DNA from 2 places in the Pseudorhizobium marinum genome. Region 2 is predicted to be linked to the other one. Evidence: predicted binding sites of a transcription regulator. Region 2 holds the regulator's gene; the other holds the start of a gene.

Region 1 (7,163 bases), on a different contig from region 2:
GGTCAGCCTTGGCTTCGGTGCCGATGCTGCTGGTCTGGAAGAGATCAACGGTTGCGGCAGTTTCGGCGGAAGCGCCATCATAGTAGTCGCCGGAGGCCAGTGCGGCGCCGCCGAAGGCAGCAGATGCCACGAGGGCGATGGCGAGGGACGAGCGAATGGACTTCAACATCTTCGTATTCCTTTCAACGTGAGCAAAGCAGTGTGCCGTTTGCTGAGGCTGATATCGGACCGAAAAGCGGAAGGCGGAAGACCAGAAATCGGAATCCGCTGTCAACGAGACATTGACAATCCGAGTGCGGTAATTTTCTCCGCAACCTGGGGATGAAATTCCGTCGATGCCGGAGCGGTGGGCGACCGGGGCCCACGGAGACGTTTTATGTTGCAGTGCGAAAACAGCAAGCCTTATCAAGGCGCTATAAATTAGATGTCAGAAATGTGACTATAGGTCGCGTAAATAAGGCAAAGCGAAAACGCTCCGACCGGAGTGCTTCATCATGTATGGCGTGCGACGGATTCAAGAGGCAAACAAATTTTTTGATGCCTGCAAAAAATGCATTCCTGAAGGCATCTGCCTCCATATCTTGCATGGCAGGAGCCACGCGAAGCAGCCGTCGAGGCGCGTCGGGAGCCAACGGCGGCAAGATATTGCCACCGCCGCCGACCCTGTTCGGCGCGCTAGAGACGGCTCCAGGTCTGCGTCTTGCAGAGGATCTTCATGACGCAACCCTTCATCTTCAGCGTATCGCCGTTGACGGCGCCGGAACCGCTGTAGGTCTTGTTGTTGGCCGGATCGGTGATCTCACCATTATAGGTGCCGCCGCTGCCGGCGAGCTTGCCGATCTGCCGGCCGGCGTGCTGGCCGGTCTTCAGCGTCACGCAATAGGCGCCGCCGCATGAGCCGATCACGGCGGTTTCGCCGCTGGCGGTCTTCCAGTTGCCTTCAATGGGTTCGGCTGCAATCCCCGCCGTGGCAAACAGTGCAAAGGCGGCAGTCAGCATCAGATGACGCTTCATCGTGTGGTTCTCCATCCCGAAGGGCAGCGCCATTGGCGCACGCCCGTTTCCTCCTGCCCGCTCCATCCCGGCGAGCAGAGCGAGAATATCTTACCGGCACGTAAAGGTAAACGTCTCCCGAGCCTGCTTTCACGGCCTTTCCCATCGCTGTCGTGGAGGCCGATCGGTCGAGGTCTGAAATGCGTCATCGAGATCGTGGTTAGGAAAGGGTTGATTTGCCGGCGTGAAGTTTTTGTAAATTTTAAGCGGAAATCCCGGTGCGCCAGTGCCTCTGATATTTAACGAAAACTCAATTTTACCAAGCGTTTGCATTTTGTTTTCTTCAAATTAATCAAGCTTTTTAGGCGCCTGTTGGAAGGTCTGGGCGATACTCGGGTCATCAAACGAGCGGGAAATTCCGCCGCCGGAAGGATCATAAAAAGCCGCTTCAAGACGGTGATCCGGACGGAGCCCGAAAGGGCAAAAACAGGGACTACGACGAGAACGCAGGTCAAACAGGGACAAGAACCAATGGCACGCTTTGAAATGTACAATACCGACAATGCCACGATGGGTGGCGAGGCCCGTGCGGATGTATTCTGCGACATGGGTCTGATGTATGCGACGGGTCGCGGCTGCGCCGTCGATCTGGTCTCGGCGCACAAGTGGCTGAACATTGCCGCGATCAAGGGCTCAGAGCGCGCCGCCGAACTGCGGGCCGATCTTGCCCAGACGATGAGCAAGCTCGAACTGGCAGCGGCCCTGCGCGCTGCCCGCGAATGGATGACGATGCACTGATGCCGCGCATGCAGGGCATCATCGGGCAGCGGCATCCCGCCGTCCGTCACTCCAGCACAAGCGATTGAACCGCGACCGGCAGAAACAAGGCTGGCGCGGTTTTCGCGTTAGAGGCTCTTGAGCACCAGGGGCAGGGCCTGCTCCAGCAGCGCCATGTCGCTCTCCGGTCCGGCACTGACGCGGATGCAGCGGTTGAGCGGCGCGACACCCGGCATGCGGATGAAGACGCCGTAATCCATCAGTCCATCGACGATCGCCTTGGCGTAGGCCCCATCGCGGCCGCAGTCGATGGCGACGAAATTTGTGGCCGAGGGCAGGGGCGTGAGACCATTGTCGCGGGCGATCTGCGCAATCCGCTCCCGCGAGCCGGCAATCCTGTCGATGACCTTCCCCAGATAATCCTGATCGGCCAGTGCCGCGAGCGCCGCCGCGGTGCTGATGCGCGCCATGCCGAAATGATTGCGGATCTTGTCGAAGGCCGCGGCCGTTCCCGGCGTCGAGATGGCGTAGCCGATGCGGGCGCCCGCAAGACCATAGGCCTTGGAGAAGGTGCGGGTGCGGATCACGTTGGGCCGGTCGAGCAGCGCCTCGATCGCCGGCGTCGAACCGGCCGGTGCCGTCTCGCAATAGGCCTCGTCGAGAATGAGCAGCGACGTCTCCGGCACCGCAAGCGCAAAGGCCACGACACTGTCGGCGTTCCACCAGCTGCCCATCGGATTGTCGGGATTGGCGAAATAGACGAGCGGCGGGTTCTCGCGGCGAACCGCGTCCAGGAGGCCGTCCAGATCCTCGCGGTCGTCCACATAGGGCACCGTCACGAGCCGTCCGCCGTGGCCGGTGACGTGGAAATTGAAGGTCGGATAGGCGCCGAGCGACGTCACCACCGAAAACCCCGGCTCGATCACCAGCCGGACGATCTGCCCGAGCAGCGAATCGATGCCTTCCCCGATCGCCAGGTTCTCCGGCCGGCAGCCGAGATGGGCGGCCAGCGCCTGCTTCAGGGCGAAATTCTCCGGGTCGTTGTACTTCCAGGTCGAGGGGGCCGCTTCCGCGATCGCCTGCAGGACCGACGGCGCCGGACCGAAGCCGTTTTCGTTCGCGCCGATGCGGGCCTTTACCTCAAGGCCGCGATTGCGCTCGATCGCTTCGGGACCGACGAACGGCACAGTCGCTGGCAGCGCATTGATGAGGGGCGTGAAACGGGAGAATGCCGACATGATGATGATGGACCTGCTGCGGAGAAACCGGCACACCATAGGGCCGAATGAACGGCGTGCAAGCCCTGGCAACGCTCAACCGGTACGGCCGGCGAAGCTGTCGGCATTGCGCTTGAACAGGGCGGCGAGCCGGTCCACCACCAGTCGCATTTCCGGACGATGCCGGTCGTCGTCATGGGCGACGATCCACAGCGTATGGGTGAGTTCCTCGATGATGGGGCCGTCCCGCGTGAGCTCCGGCCGCCGATCACCGACGAAAAGGGGAGGAGGCCGCGACCATTGCCGGCGCAGATCAGCCGCAGCAGCAGGTCCGGCGCGTTGGCCCAGGTCCGGATGTCCGCCTCGTGATGCTCGAACACCCATCGGTCCGCCGGCGAATGGGCGCTTTGCGTGCCGATCGAGACCCAAGGCAGCGGCAATCCGTCGGTGCCCGCCGGCCGATAGACGGCATGTGCGACCTGCACCGACTTGCGGATCGCCAGATTGCCTGTCTCGGGACGGCTCCGCACGAGGCCGATATCCGTCTCGCGATAGGTGAAGTCGATTCCGGCGGCATGCGTCTGGCAGCAGAGCCGGAACGGGTCGTCCGGTCCGCGGATGGCTTGCGTCTCGGTGGCGATGAAGCCCGAGAGCCATGGATCGGCGCCGATGGAGACGATCGGCAGCGTGAAGGCCTGGCCCCGCCAGCTGGCAATCTTGTCCGCTGTCTTCTGCATGGAAATGACATGCGCCAGCAGCACCTCGCCGTCGGGCGCCAGGCGATAGCCCCGCTGGCTGCGGATGAAGAGCGCGCGCCCGGTCGCCCGCTCGAGCGCCAGCATCCGACGGCCGATGGTCGGGGCGCTGAGGCCGGTCCGATCGGCAGCGCCACTGAGCCCACCTTCGGTCGCCACATGCAGGAAAAGTCTGAGGTCGTCCCAACCGGCGTCATCCATGGCTCTCTCCTTACCCTCATGAGCGGCGGCCGGCCATCGTTCGTGGATGAAAACCGCGTTTCGTCCACGCGTCTACCTTTGTCCCCGGCGGCAGCTTAGCTCGTCTCCAGAGGTTGCTGGAGGGAGATCGCCATGCTGCTCGGTTGGGTCAGGATGTGGATTGCGGTGAACGACGGGACAAGGAAGAAGCGCAAGGCTTTCTCCGATCCTCTCGAGGGACCGGAGTGGCAGGGCCTGCTCTGGGCTCTGCCCCTGCTCTTGCCCGGCGGACGCAAGCGCCCGCAGGGCAATCCGACCCGCCAGGGCGGCAGTCGGCGGCCAGGTCTCAGTGGCTGGTTTCGAAGCTCAGGCGGATCACGTGGTGGAGGAATTCGGCGTTGATCAGCATGTTGAAGCCGACGGTCACCTTCTCCTCCTCGCGGCGGATCACCGTGCATCCGATCTCGTCGTGGATGCCGAGAATCTCAAGGAAGAAGTTGCTGGGGACGGGGATGTGGGGGCTGACTTCCAGTTCGGCGCCGTAGAGCGACATCGTGCGGATCAGGCAGCGCAGATAGGTTCCCGTGCTGAGATGATGGCCGACGAAGATGATCTTGCCGGGCCGTTCGATCGTGAACTTCTCGAAGACCTGGTCTCGTGCGGCGCTCTGCTTCGGATCGTGGTCCATATTCAAGGGCATGACACCCTCCTTCTGTCTCCTCAGGTCCGCAGTCTGCCCGACATCAGCTAACACATCCTGAATGAGAATCCTCGAATTGTGCCGGCCTGTACGATTGTGCGGCAGGCGCCCGGCCGCCGCCGGCGACGGCTGCCGCATCCGTCCGGCCGGTTGACGGAACCGTCTCCCGGCGCTACCCCTCCCGATGAATTTTGCCGCTTTGCAGGGAAGGACGGCCATTGACGGACAGGCTTGTGATCGTCGGAGCCGGGCAGGCCGGGTTTGCGCTTGCCGCAAGGCTCCGCGCCCTCAACGACACGCGGCCGATCACGCTGGTCGGCGCCGAGGAAGTTCACCCCTACCAGCGTCCGCCGCTCTCCAAGAAGTATCTGCTCGGCGAGATGACCTTCGACCGCCTGACCTACCGACCTGCGGAATGGTACGCGGAGCATGATGTCGAGGTGCGGCTGTCGACCTTCGTCGAGGAGATCGACCGCACGGCAAGACGTATTCGCATGCAGGACGGCAGCTTTATCGACTATCACACGCTGGCGCTGACGACTGGTGCCGCGCCGCGTCAGCTTCCGGACGCGATCGGCGGAGACCTCGACGGTGTCCACGTCATGCGCAGCAAGCGCGACGCCGACGAGCTTGCCGCCGAAATGCGCCCAGGCCGTCGTCTGCTGGTGATCGGCGGCGGCTATATCGGGCTCGAGGCCGCCGCCGTCGCCCGCCATCTCGGGGTCGAGGTGACGCTGATCGAGATGGCCGACCGCATCCTGGCGCGCGTGGCATCTGCCGAGACGGCGGACCTGATTCGCGCGGTGCATCTCCAGCACGGCGTGTCCATCCGCGAGAAGACCGGCCTCGTCCGCCTGATCGGCAAGGACGGCAGGGTCTGCGGCGCGGAGCTCTCAGACGGCTCCGTCATCGACGTCGATTTCGCCATCGTCGGGATCGGCGTCACGCCGAACGACCGGCTGGCGCGCGAAAGCGGGCTCGATGTCGGCAATGGCGTCATCGTCGACGCCTTCGGGCGCACCTCCGATCCGGCCATCGTCGCGGCCGGAGACTGCACGCTGCTGCCGTGGAACGGCCACCATATCCGGCTCGAATCGGTCCAGAACGCCGTCGACCAGGCCGAAGCCATTGCCGCGGTTCTGGCCGGTGGCGACATCCCCTACGATCCCAAGCCTTGGTTCTGGTCGGATCAGTACGACGTCAAGCTGCAGATCGCCGGCTTCAATCTCGGCTACGACGAGACCCTGGTGCGCCCGGGAATGCGCGAAGGCAGCATCTCCATCTGGTATTTTGGCGAGGGCCGCTTTCTGGCGGTGGACGCCATCAACGACGCCAAGGCCTATGTCACCGGCAAGAAGCTGCTCGATGCGGGCATCCAGCCGGACCGGCGCGTGCTGATCGATCCCGCGGCCGACCTCAAACAACTTCTCCTTTAGGAATAGACGCCATGCCCGTGCCGAAAAACCTCTTCAAGGCCGCCCTTCGCGACGGCAGGCCGCAGATCGGCCTGTGGCTGAACACCGGCGAGCCCCTCATCGCAGAACTCGCAGGCACTGCCGGCTTCGACTGGCTGGTGATCGACGGCGAGCACGGGCCGAACGATCTGCGCAGCATCATCGACCAGCTGCGGGCGCTCTCGGCGTCCCCGGCGGAAGCCGTCGTGCGTCCGCCGATGGGCGAACCCTGGATGATCAAGCAGCTGCTCGATGCCGGCGCCCGCACGCTGCTGGTGCCGATGGTCGATTCGGCGGAGCAGGCGAGGGCGCTGGTGAAGGCCGTGCGCTATCCCCCGCACGGCATCCGCGGCGTTGGCGCGGCCGTCGCGCGGGCCTCCGCCTTCAACACGGTCTCCGACTACGCCGAGACGGCCGCCGACGAAATCTGCCTTCTCGTTCAGGCCGAAACCCGCGCGGCGATCGCCGATCTCAAGAACATCGCGGCGGTCGAGGGTATCGACGGCGTCTTCATCGGCCCGGCGGACCTTTCGGCGGACATGGGCTATCTCGGCCGCATCGAGGCGCCCGAGGTGCAGGAGGTGATCGAAAAGGCGCTTGCGACGATTACCGCGGCGGGCAAGGCGGCCGGCATCCTGACCTTCAACGAGGCGCTCAACCTCCGCTACATCGATCTCGGTGCGCGATTCGTGGCCGTCGGCTCCGACGTGGCGGAATTTGCCGGCACCCTGCGCCGGCTCGCCGGCCGCTACGGCCGCGGTACGCCGGGCACGGGCGGCGCTTCCGGCTACTGACCCCGTGTCCCGCCCCACCAAACCCCCGGGCGGGACAATTCCCCCGGCACGGCGAAAAGGCCTTGCAATCGCTAATCATCCGACTTAATCAGGCCGCAACGGAGAGGTGGCCGAGTGGTCGAAGGCGCTCCCCTGCTAAGGGAGTATACCCGGAAGGGTATCGTGGGTTCGAATCCCATCTTCTCCGCCATTTTGAACGATCCCCCCAAATCAACACTTCTAACCGCCGCGCTTGACGCTGGCTCCGGCCTTGATGGCTGCCGACGCTGCATGTCCGGCCACGGCATCGAAGC
Region 2 (7,163 bases):
GTCCCCGTCGTCTCCGCCTACAGGGCCGACTGGCTGATCACGATGATGTCGAAGCGCATCAAGATCTGGTCCGCCGCACTGCCGAACCTGATTGCCGATTACCCGCTGATCCCGGAATACATCAATGAAATGGTGCGCCCCGGCAGCCTGTGCCGCTGGGCCGAGCGGCTGTCGTCCGACACGCCGCAGCGCCGCGCGATGATGGACGGCTTCGACCTCACCTGGCAGCGCCTGCAGACCGGGGTGCCGCCCGGCGAGGCGGCGGCCGGCATCGTTCTCGAGATGGTGGACAAAAAAAGGCCCGGTTGATCACCGGGCCTTTTTTCTTGGCAGTTGGCTCGTCGCTTAGCGCTTCGAAACCGGAAGGTAGTCGCGCTGTGCCTCGCCCGTGTAGAGCTGGCGCGGACGGCCGATGCGCTGCTGCGGGTCTTCGATCATTTCCGCCCACTGGGCGATCCAGCCGACGGTCCGGGCGAGCGCGAAGAGCACCGTGAACATGGTGGTCGGGAAGCCCATCGCCTTCAGCGTGATGCCCGAGTAGAAGTCGATGTTCGGGTAGAGCTTCTTCTCGATGAAGTACTCGTCGGTCAGCGCGATGCGCTCCAGCTCCATGGCGACCTGCAGCAGCGGATCGTCCTTGTGGCCGAGCTCGTTCAGAACCTCATGCGTGGTCTTCTGCATGATCTTGGCGCGCGGATCGTAGTTCTTGTAGACCCGGTGGCCGAAGCCCATCAGACGGAACGGATCGTTCTTGTCCTTGGCGCGGGCGATGTATTCCGGGATGCGGTCGACGCTGCCGATTTCCGACAGCATGTTGAGCGCGGCTTCGTTGGCGCCGCCGTGGGCAGGGCCCCAGAGGCAGGCGATGCCGGCCGCGATGCAGGCGAACGGATTGGCGCCGGACGAACCGGCAAGACGGACCGTCGAGGTGGAGGCGTTCTGCTCGTGGTCGGCGTGCAGGATGAAGATCCGGTCCATGGCACGCGCCAGAACCGGGTTCACCTTGTACTCTTCACATGGCACGGCAAAGCACATGCGCAGGAAGTTCGACGCATAGTCGAGATCGTTCTGCGGATACACGAACGGCTGGCCGATGTGGTACTTGTAGGCCATCGCAGCGATCGTCGGCATCTTGGCGATCATGCGCAGCGAAGCGACCATGCGCTGGTGCGGATCAGTGATGTCTGTGGAGTCGTGGTAGAAGGCCGAGAGCGCTCCGACGCAGCCGCACATGACGGCCATCGGGTGGGCGTCGCGGCGGAAGCCGGTGAAGAAGCGGCTCATCTGCTCATGCACCATGGTGTGGTGCGTCACGCGATGGTCGAAGTCCTTCTTCTGTGCTGCCGTCGGCAGTTCGCCGTAGAGAAGCAGGTAGCAGGTTTCCAGGAAGTCGCCGTGTTCGGCCAGCTGCTCGATCGGGTAGCCGCGGTGCAGAAGGATGCCTTCATCGCCATCGATGAAGGTGATCTTCGATTCGCAGGAGGCCGTCGACGTGAAGCCGGGGTCGTAGGTGAAAGCTCCGGTCTGCTTGTAAAGACTGCCGATGTCGACAACGTCCGGCCCCAGCGTGCCCGACTTGACGGTGAGATCGACGTGCTTGTCACCCAACACCAGATTTGCGCTTCTATCCGTCATGTGATCCTCCAACCTGTTGGCGGCGTGGCGTCCCAAAACGCCACAAGAAATAAGCGTATCGTGTAGCTATATGATCCGGCGGCTGCTGCCAAGCACTGCTGATGTCTAATTGTGCACTGCCGAAATCACTTCTGCCTCCCATGCTGGAATGGGGTTAAGAAACAGTCATTATGCGGTCCGCCAGAGTGCTTCGGGCAGCCCGACACATGCGCGGGTTGCATTTTTTCGCTGGCGGTTGCATGCTTCGAAGCTGTCGCCGGGACGGGCCGCCGATGCCGCAGGAAAGGGTGCTTCTCGAGAAGTGGGAGGCGGACGAGGCGCCCTCGCTCCGCGAGGCAAACGGCTTGCTTCCGGTTCCTCAGGCACCCGCCACGGACCTGGCGGATACGCAGCTGGATGGCGTCGACCGATGGGCAGCCACTCGCAAGCGCTGGCGTGTGGATCTCGCCCGCGACCGGTTCGTCCTGCGCCTCACAGCCATGGTCGAGGAGGAGAGAGCCCATGGGCACATGTTCCTCTTCTGCCCGGTGCTGATCGGCATCGGCGCGATGGCCTGGTTCTCCTCTCCCGTCGATCCGCCCGCCGTCGCCATCCTGGCGTGCCTCGGGGTGTTCACGCTCGTCGTCATCGTCGCCAGGGCGCGATCGGGTATCCTCCCGCTCGTCCCGCTGACGCTGGCCCTGCTTCTGGCGGGGGCCGGGCTGGCGCAGGTGGAGACCTGGCGCCGGTCGACCCTTCTTCTCGACTCGCCCGTGACGACCCTGGTGACGGGCGAGGTAGAACGGCGGGAGGCCGCAGGACCGGGACGGTGGCGCTACATCATCCGGCTCGCCGCCACGGCCGACCCGGTGATCCGCCGCCCGCCCGAGCAGGTCGTGCTGCTGGCGCGCTCCCGGCACGTCCCGTTCGAGGCAGGAGAATGGATCAGCGGCCGGGCGCGCCTCTCGCCGCCCTCGGGTCCGGCGCTGCCGGGCCTCAATGATTTCGCCTTCAGCGCCTATTTCGACGGCATCGGCGCCGTCGGCTTCTTCTATGGCGCACCCCTTCGTTCCGCGGAGCCGCGGCGTCCTGCAGGCGCAGCGTCAGGCGGGCTGGAGCGGCGCATCTTTGCCCTTCGCGGCGCGATCGCCGAGCGGATCCGGGCGACCGTGCCGGGTGACGCCGGCGCCTTCGCGGCCGCCATTGTCACCGATGAGAGACGCGCGATCTCGCAGGAGACGACGGAGGCGCTGCGCATTTCCGGCCTTGCCCATATCGTCGCCATCTCCGGCCTCAATATGGCGCTCGCCGCCGGCATCTTCTTCGTCGGGCTGAGGACGATCCTGGGCTGGTTTACCGGCTTCGCGCAGGCCTGGCCGGTCAAGAAGATCGCCGCTTTCGGCGCGCTGCTGATGGCGACCGCCTATTACCTGATCTCGGGTTTCGCCATCTCGGCGGAACGCGCCTATCTGATGATGTCGGTGATGCTGATCGCCGTCTTCTTCGACCGGATGGCGATCAGCCTGCGCAATGTCGCGATCTCCGCGCTCGTCATCCTCGCCATGTCGCCCTCGGAAATCCTGGGGCCGAGTTTCCAGATGTCCTTTGCCGCAACGGTCGCGCTGGTTGCCGGCTATGCGGTCTGGAGCCGGCGAGCGGCCGACGCCGAGGCGACGTTCTTTCCGCCGCTCAAGGGCCGATGGGCCGTCGCCACGACCGGCTGGCATTTCATGGTCGGCATCTTCGTCACCTCCCTGATCGGCGGACTGTCCACGGCCATCTACTCCATGGAGCACTTCCACCGCCTTGCGGGCTACGGCCTGGCGGCAAACCTCGCCGTGATGCCGATCATCTCCTTCATCGTCATGCCGGCCGGTCTCGTCGGCATGCTGCTGATGCCCTTCGGGCTGGACGCTCCCTTTCTGACGCTGATGGGCCACGGTCTTTCCGCGGTGATTGCCGTGGCAAACCACGTGGCCGCCTGGGGCGGCGACGTCCCCGTCGGCCGCCAGCACCCCTGGTTCCTGGCAATCGCATCGGCCGGTTTCCTGCTGCTGGCGCTGCTGCGCACGCGTTTGCGGCTCGTTGGCCTGCCGCTTCTGGTGCTGGCCTTCCTGCTGAGCTGGCACGCGCAGCGACATCCCTCGGGCGATCTTCTGGTGGCGGAGGACGGTGCCCTCGTGGCGCTTCTCGGGCCGGCTGTTGCCACCAACCGTGCCCGCCCGCCGGACTTCATCTTCGATCAATGGCAGCGGGCGCTGCGGCTGGAACAGCCGCTAGCGCCGAAGGTGTCACCATCCGGAGATATCGCGGCGATTTTGGTCAGTGACCCTCCCGACCGGCTGCCCCTGGATCCGGATCAGCTGGCACAGGTCCGCACAGCGATGCGCGAGATGGCCCGGGTGGCGGAGGAGAGCAGGGGGCTCTTCCATTGCATGCCGAAAGCCTGGTGTCTGGCCGTCACGACCGAGGGAGCGTTGGTTGCGGTGATGGAGGACGGCCGGCTCACCGGCATCGGCTGTGATCTGGCGGCGGTCGTCGTTGCACCCCGCGCCCGCTTCGACCACTGCTACTCCGGTGCGCTACTGATCAGCGGCAAGGCGCTGCGAAAGACCGGCGCTCTGGAGATCCGCTTCAGCGGCAGCGAAGACATGCGGCGCTGGCAGGCGACTGCGGCGATGCGCGGTATAGACCGCCCCTGGACCCGCCATCGCCACTACGAATGGCGCAGCGACAGCTTTGACCCAAGTCTTTCCGAGTCGCTCTCGATGCTGCTCAGTGGTAGCGGCGGATGAGGCCGACGAGCTTGCCCTGAACCTTGACGCGGTCCGCCGGCAGGATGCGGGTTTCGTAAGCCGGGTTGGCGGCTTCCAGCGCGATCGAGGCGCCGCGGCGACGGAAGCGCTTCAGCGTGGCTTCCTCGTCGTCCACCAGGGCAACGACGATGTCGCCGGGTCCGGCCGTCTGGCCGTTGCGGATGATGACCGTGTCGCCGTCGAGGATGCCGGCCTCGATCATCGAATCGCCCTTCACCTCCAGCGCGTAATGTTCGCCTGGTCCCAGCATCTCGATCGGAACGGAAATATCGTGGGTATTGTTCTGGATGGCCGAGATCGGCACGCCGGCGGCGATGCGGCCCATCACCGGAACGGTCGCGCTGCCGCCCTCGTCGTTGGCGGCCCGCGCCGCAGGGGCGGGTACCGGCTTCGTCTTGCCGAGGCTGCCCTCGATGACGCTCGGCGAGAAGCCGCGACGCGGTTGCAGGCTGCTGCTGTAGGCCTCCGGCAGCTTGATCACTTCCAGCGCCCGGGCCCGGTTGGGCAGGCGGCGGATGAAGCCGCGCTCCTCGAGCGCCGTGATCAGCCGGTGGATGCCCGACTTCGAGGCCAGGTCCAACGCATCCTTCATCTCGTCGAAGGAGGGCGGTACGCCCGATTCCTTCATCCGTTCGTGAATGAAGAGAAGCAGTTCCTGCTGTTTGCGCGTGAGCATCGTGGCCCCTTCGGTGTGAAACAAATACGGAACAGACTGTATCTGTTCCACATGTGTTCCGCAAGGGTCAAAATTTCCGTCGAATTGCGCAGACGCCCCTTCCGGAAGAGGGCATAGCACGCTCTCATGAGGTCCGTATCCCGAGAGGAACCATGATGAACATCCGCAGCATCGATCACCTGGTCCTGCCCGTGTCCGGGCTGCCGCAGGCGCGCGCAGCGCTCCAGCGCCTGGGCTTCACGGTCGCCCCGGATGCCCGCCATCCGTTCGGGACCGAAAACGCCTGCGTGTTCCTGGAGGACGGCGCCTATCTGGAGCCGCTCGCCGTCGCCGACCGCGCGACCTACGACCGGTCGTCCGACACCGGCAATGTCTTCACCGCCCGCGACCGGCAGGTGCGCCGCATCTTGCCCGATGCCGGATTGTCCGCCGTCGTGCTGGCAACCGCTGATGCCGTCGCGGAAGATGCCGGCTATCGTTCGGAGGGCGTATCTGCCGGAGAGATCCTGGAGTTTTCCCGCAAGCTGTCGCTGCCCGAGGGTGGAGAGGTTACCGCGAGCTTTCGACTGGCCTTTGCCGCCGACGAGCGTTCGCCGGCTTTCTTCCTGTTTTCCTGCCAGCGGATCAACGCGCTCCCCCGCGACATCGGCGCCCTGGCGCGCCATGCCAACGGCGTCTCGGGCCTGCGGGAAATCGTGCTGGCTGCGGCTCGACCGGCGGAGGAGTGTCACCTCCTGGAGACGGTGCTGGCGGCGCAGGGCATGCGCCAGGGTGATTCCATCGTGTTCCAAACCCGCAACGGCATTCTGCGGGTCATCGAGGATCAAACGCCGCCCGACGCTTCCTCGTCCGACCGGGGCGCGATACCCGGCCTGCGCGGGCATTCGGTGGTCTTTGCCGTCGCCGATCTCGCCGTGACAGAGGCGGTCCTTGCTGCTAATGACGTGCCGTTCCTGCGCCGGGACAACCGCCTGATCGTGGCGGAGGCCACCGGGCAGAAAGTGGTATTTGCCTTCGAGGAGTAATGCGATGGACGTGAGCCCGAATTCTGAGGTCTATGCGGGCGAGGGCGCCGGCCGTGTGCTCTTCTCGCAGACGGCACGCTTTTCCCTGATTGCCGGCCCCTGCCAGATGGAGAGCCGCGACCATGCCTTCATGGTCGCCGGCGTGCTGAAGGAACTCTGCGGCAAGCTCGGCATCGGGCTCGTCTACAAGTCGTCCTACGACAAGGCGAACCGCACCTCCATCTCCGGCAAGCGCGGCATCGGCTTGGAGAAGGCGATGGAAGTCTTCGCCGACCTGAAGACGGAGTTCGGCTTCCCCGTCCTCACCGACATCCACACCGAGGAACAGTGCGCGCTGGTGGCGCCGACGGTCGACATCCTGCAGATCCCCGCCTTCCTCTGCCGCCAGACCGATCTCCTGATCGCCGCCGCAAAGACGGGCCGCGTCATCAACGTCAAGAAGGGCCAGTTTCTCGCCCCCTGGGACATGAAGAACGTGCAGTCGAAGTTCCTGGCCAGCGGCAATCCGAACGTGCTTCTGTGCGAGCGCGGCGCCTCCTTCGGCTACAACACGCTGGTCTCCGACATGCGCTCGCTGCCGACCATGGCGGCCATGGGCTCGCCGGTCATCTTCGATGCGACTCACTCGGTGCAGCAGCCGGGCGGCCAGGGCGGCTCGACCGGCGGCCAGCGTGAGTTCGTCGAGACGCTGGCGCGGGCGGCCGTCGCCGTCGGCGTCGCCGGCCTCTTCATCGAGACCCACGAAGATCCCGACAATGCCCCCTCGGACGGGCCGAACATGGTGCATCTGAAGGATATGCCGCGGCTGCTGGAAAAGCTGCTCGCCTTCGACGCCGTCAGCAAATCCGCCTGATCGCGGATTGGCGCCGAGATTGTAATTTGCCTGTCATCGATTAAGAGACATTGTCGATGACCGATGGGCCTTAAGCTTACCTCAGGGAGAGATCATGACTGCCATTACCGACATCGTCGCACGCGAAATCCTCGACAGCCGCGGCAACCCGACCATTGAAGTCGATGTGTTTCTGGAAG

What was found. Region 2 encodes LexA, which represses DNA repair genes until DNA is damaged. Its sites were predicted from a motif close to TGTTCNNNNTGTGTTCNG; they were not measured.
Region 1: the regulator LexA is predicted to act here: its motif matches at 1,494-1,511, upstream of EO99_RS0109315 (sel1 repeat family protein).

The regions. Positions count from the first base shown of each region.
Region 1 covers NZ_JMQK01000006.1:171-7,333, forward strand. Annotated here, with positions in the region: gene EO99_RS0109305 (hypothetical protein) at 1-169, opposite strand, end outside; gene EO99_RS0109310 (DUF2147 domain-containing protein) at 676-1,014, opposite strand; gene EO99_RS0109315 (sel1 repeat family protein) at 1,525-1,791, shown strand; gene EO99_RS0109320 (pyridoxal phosphate-dependent aminotransferase) at 1,899-3,008, opposite strand; partial or broken gene EO99_RS25620 (LysR family transcriptional regulator) at 3,084-3,943, opposite strand; gene EO99_RS0109335 (hypothetical protein) at 4,269-4,622, opposite strand; gene EO99_RS0109340 (NAD(P)/FAD-dependent oxidoreductase) at 4,841-6,058, shown strand; gene EO99_RS0109345 (HpcH/HpaI aldolase family protein) at 6,070-6,870, shown strand; tRNA gene EO99_RS0109350 (tRNA-Ser) at 6,971-7,060, shown strand.
Region 2 covers NZ_JMQK01000026.1:33,482-40,644, reverse strand. Annotated here, with positions in the region: gene lpxB (lipid-A-disaccharide synthase) at 1-309, shown strand, start outside; gene gltA (citrate synthase) at 346-1,635, opposite strand; gene EO99_RS0122345 (ComEC/Rec2 family competence protein) at 1,908-4,409, shown strand; gene lexA (transcriptional repressor LexA) at 4,390-5,106, opposite strand; gene EO99_RS0122335 (VOC family protein) at 5,262-6,131, shown strand; gene kdsA (3-deoxy-8-phosphooctulonate synthase) at 6,136-6,984, shown strand; gene eno (phosphopyruvate hydratase) at 7,079-7,163, shown strand, end outside.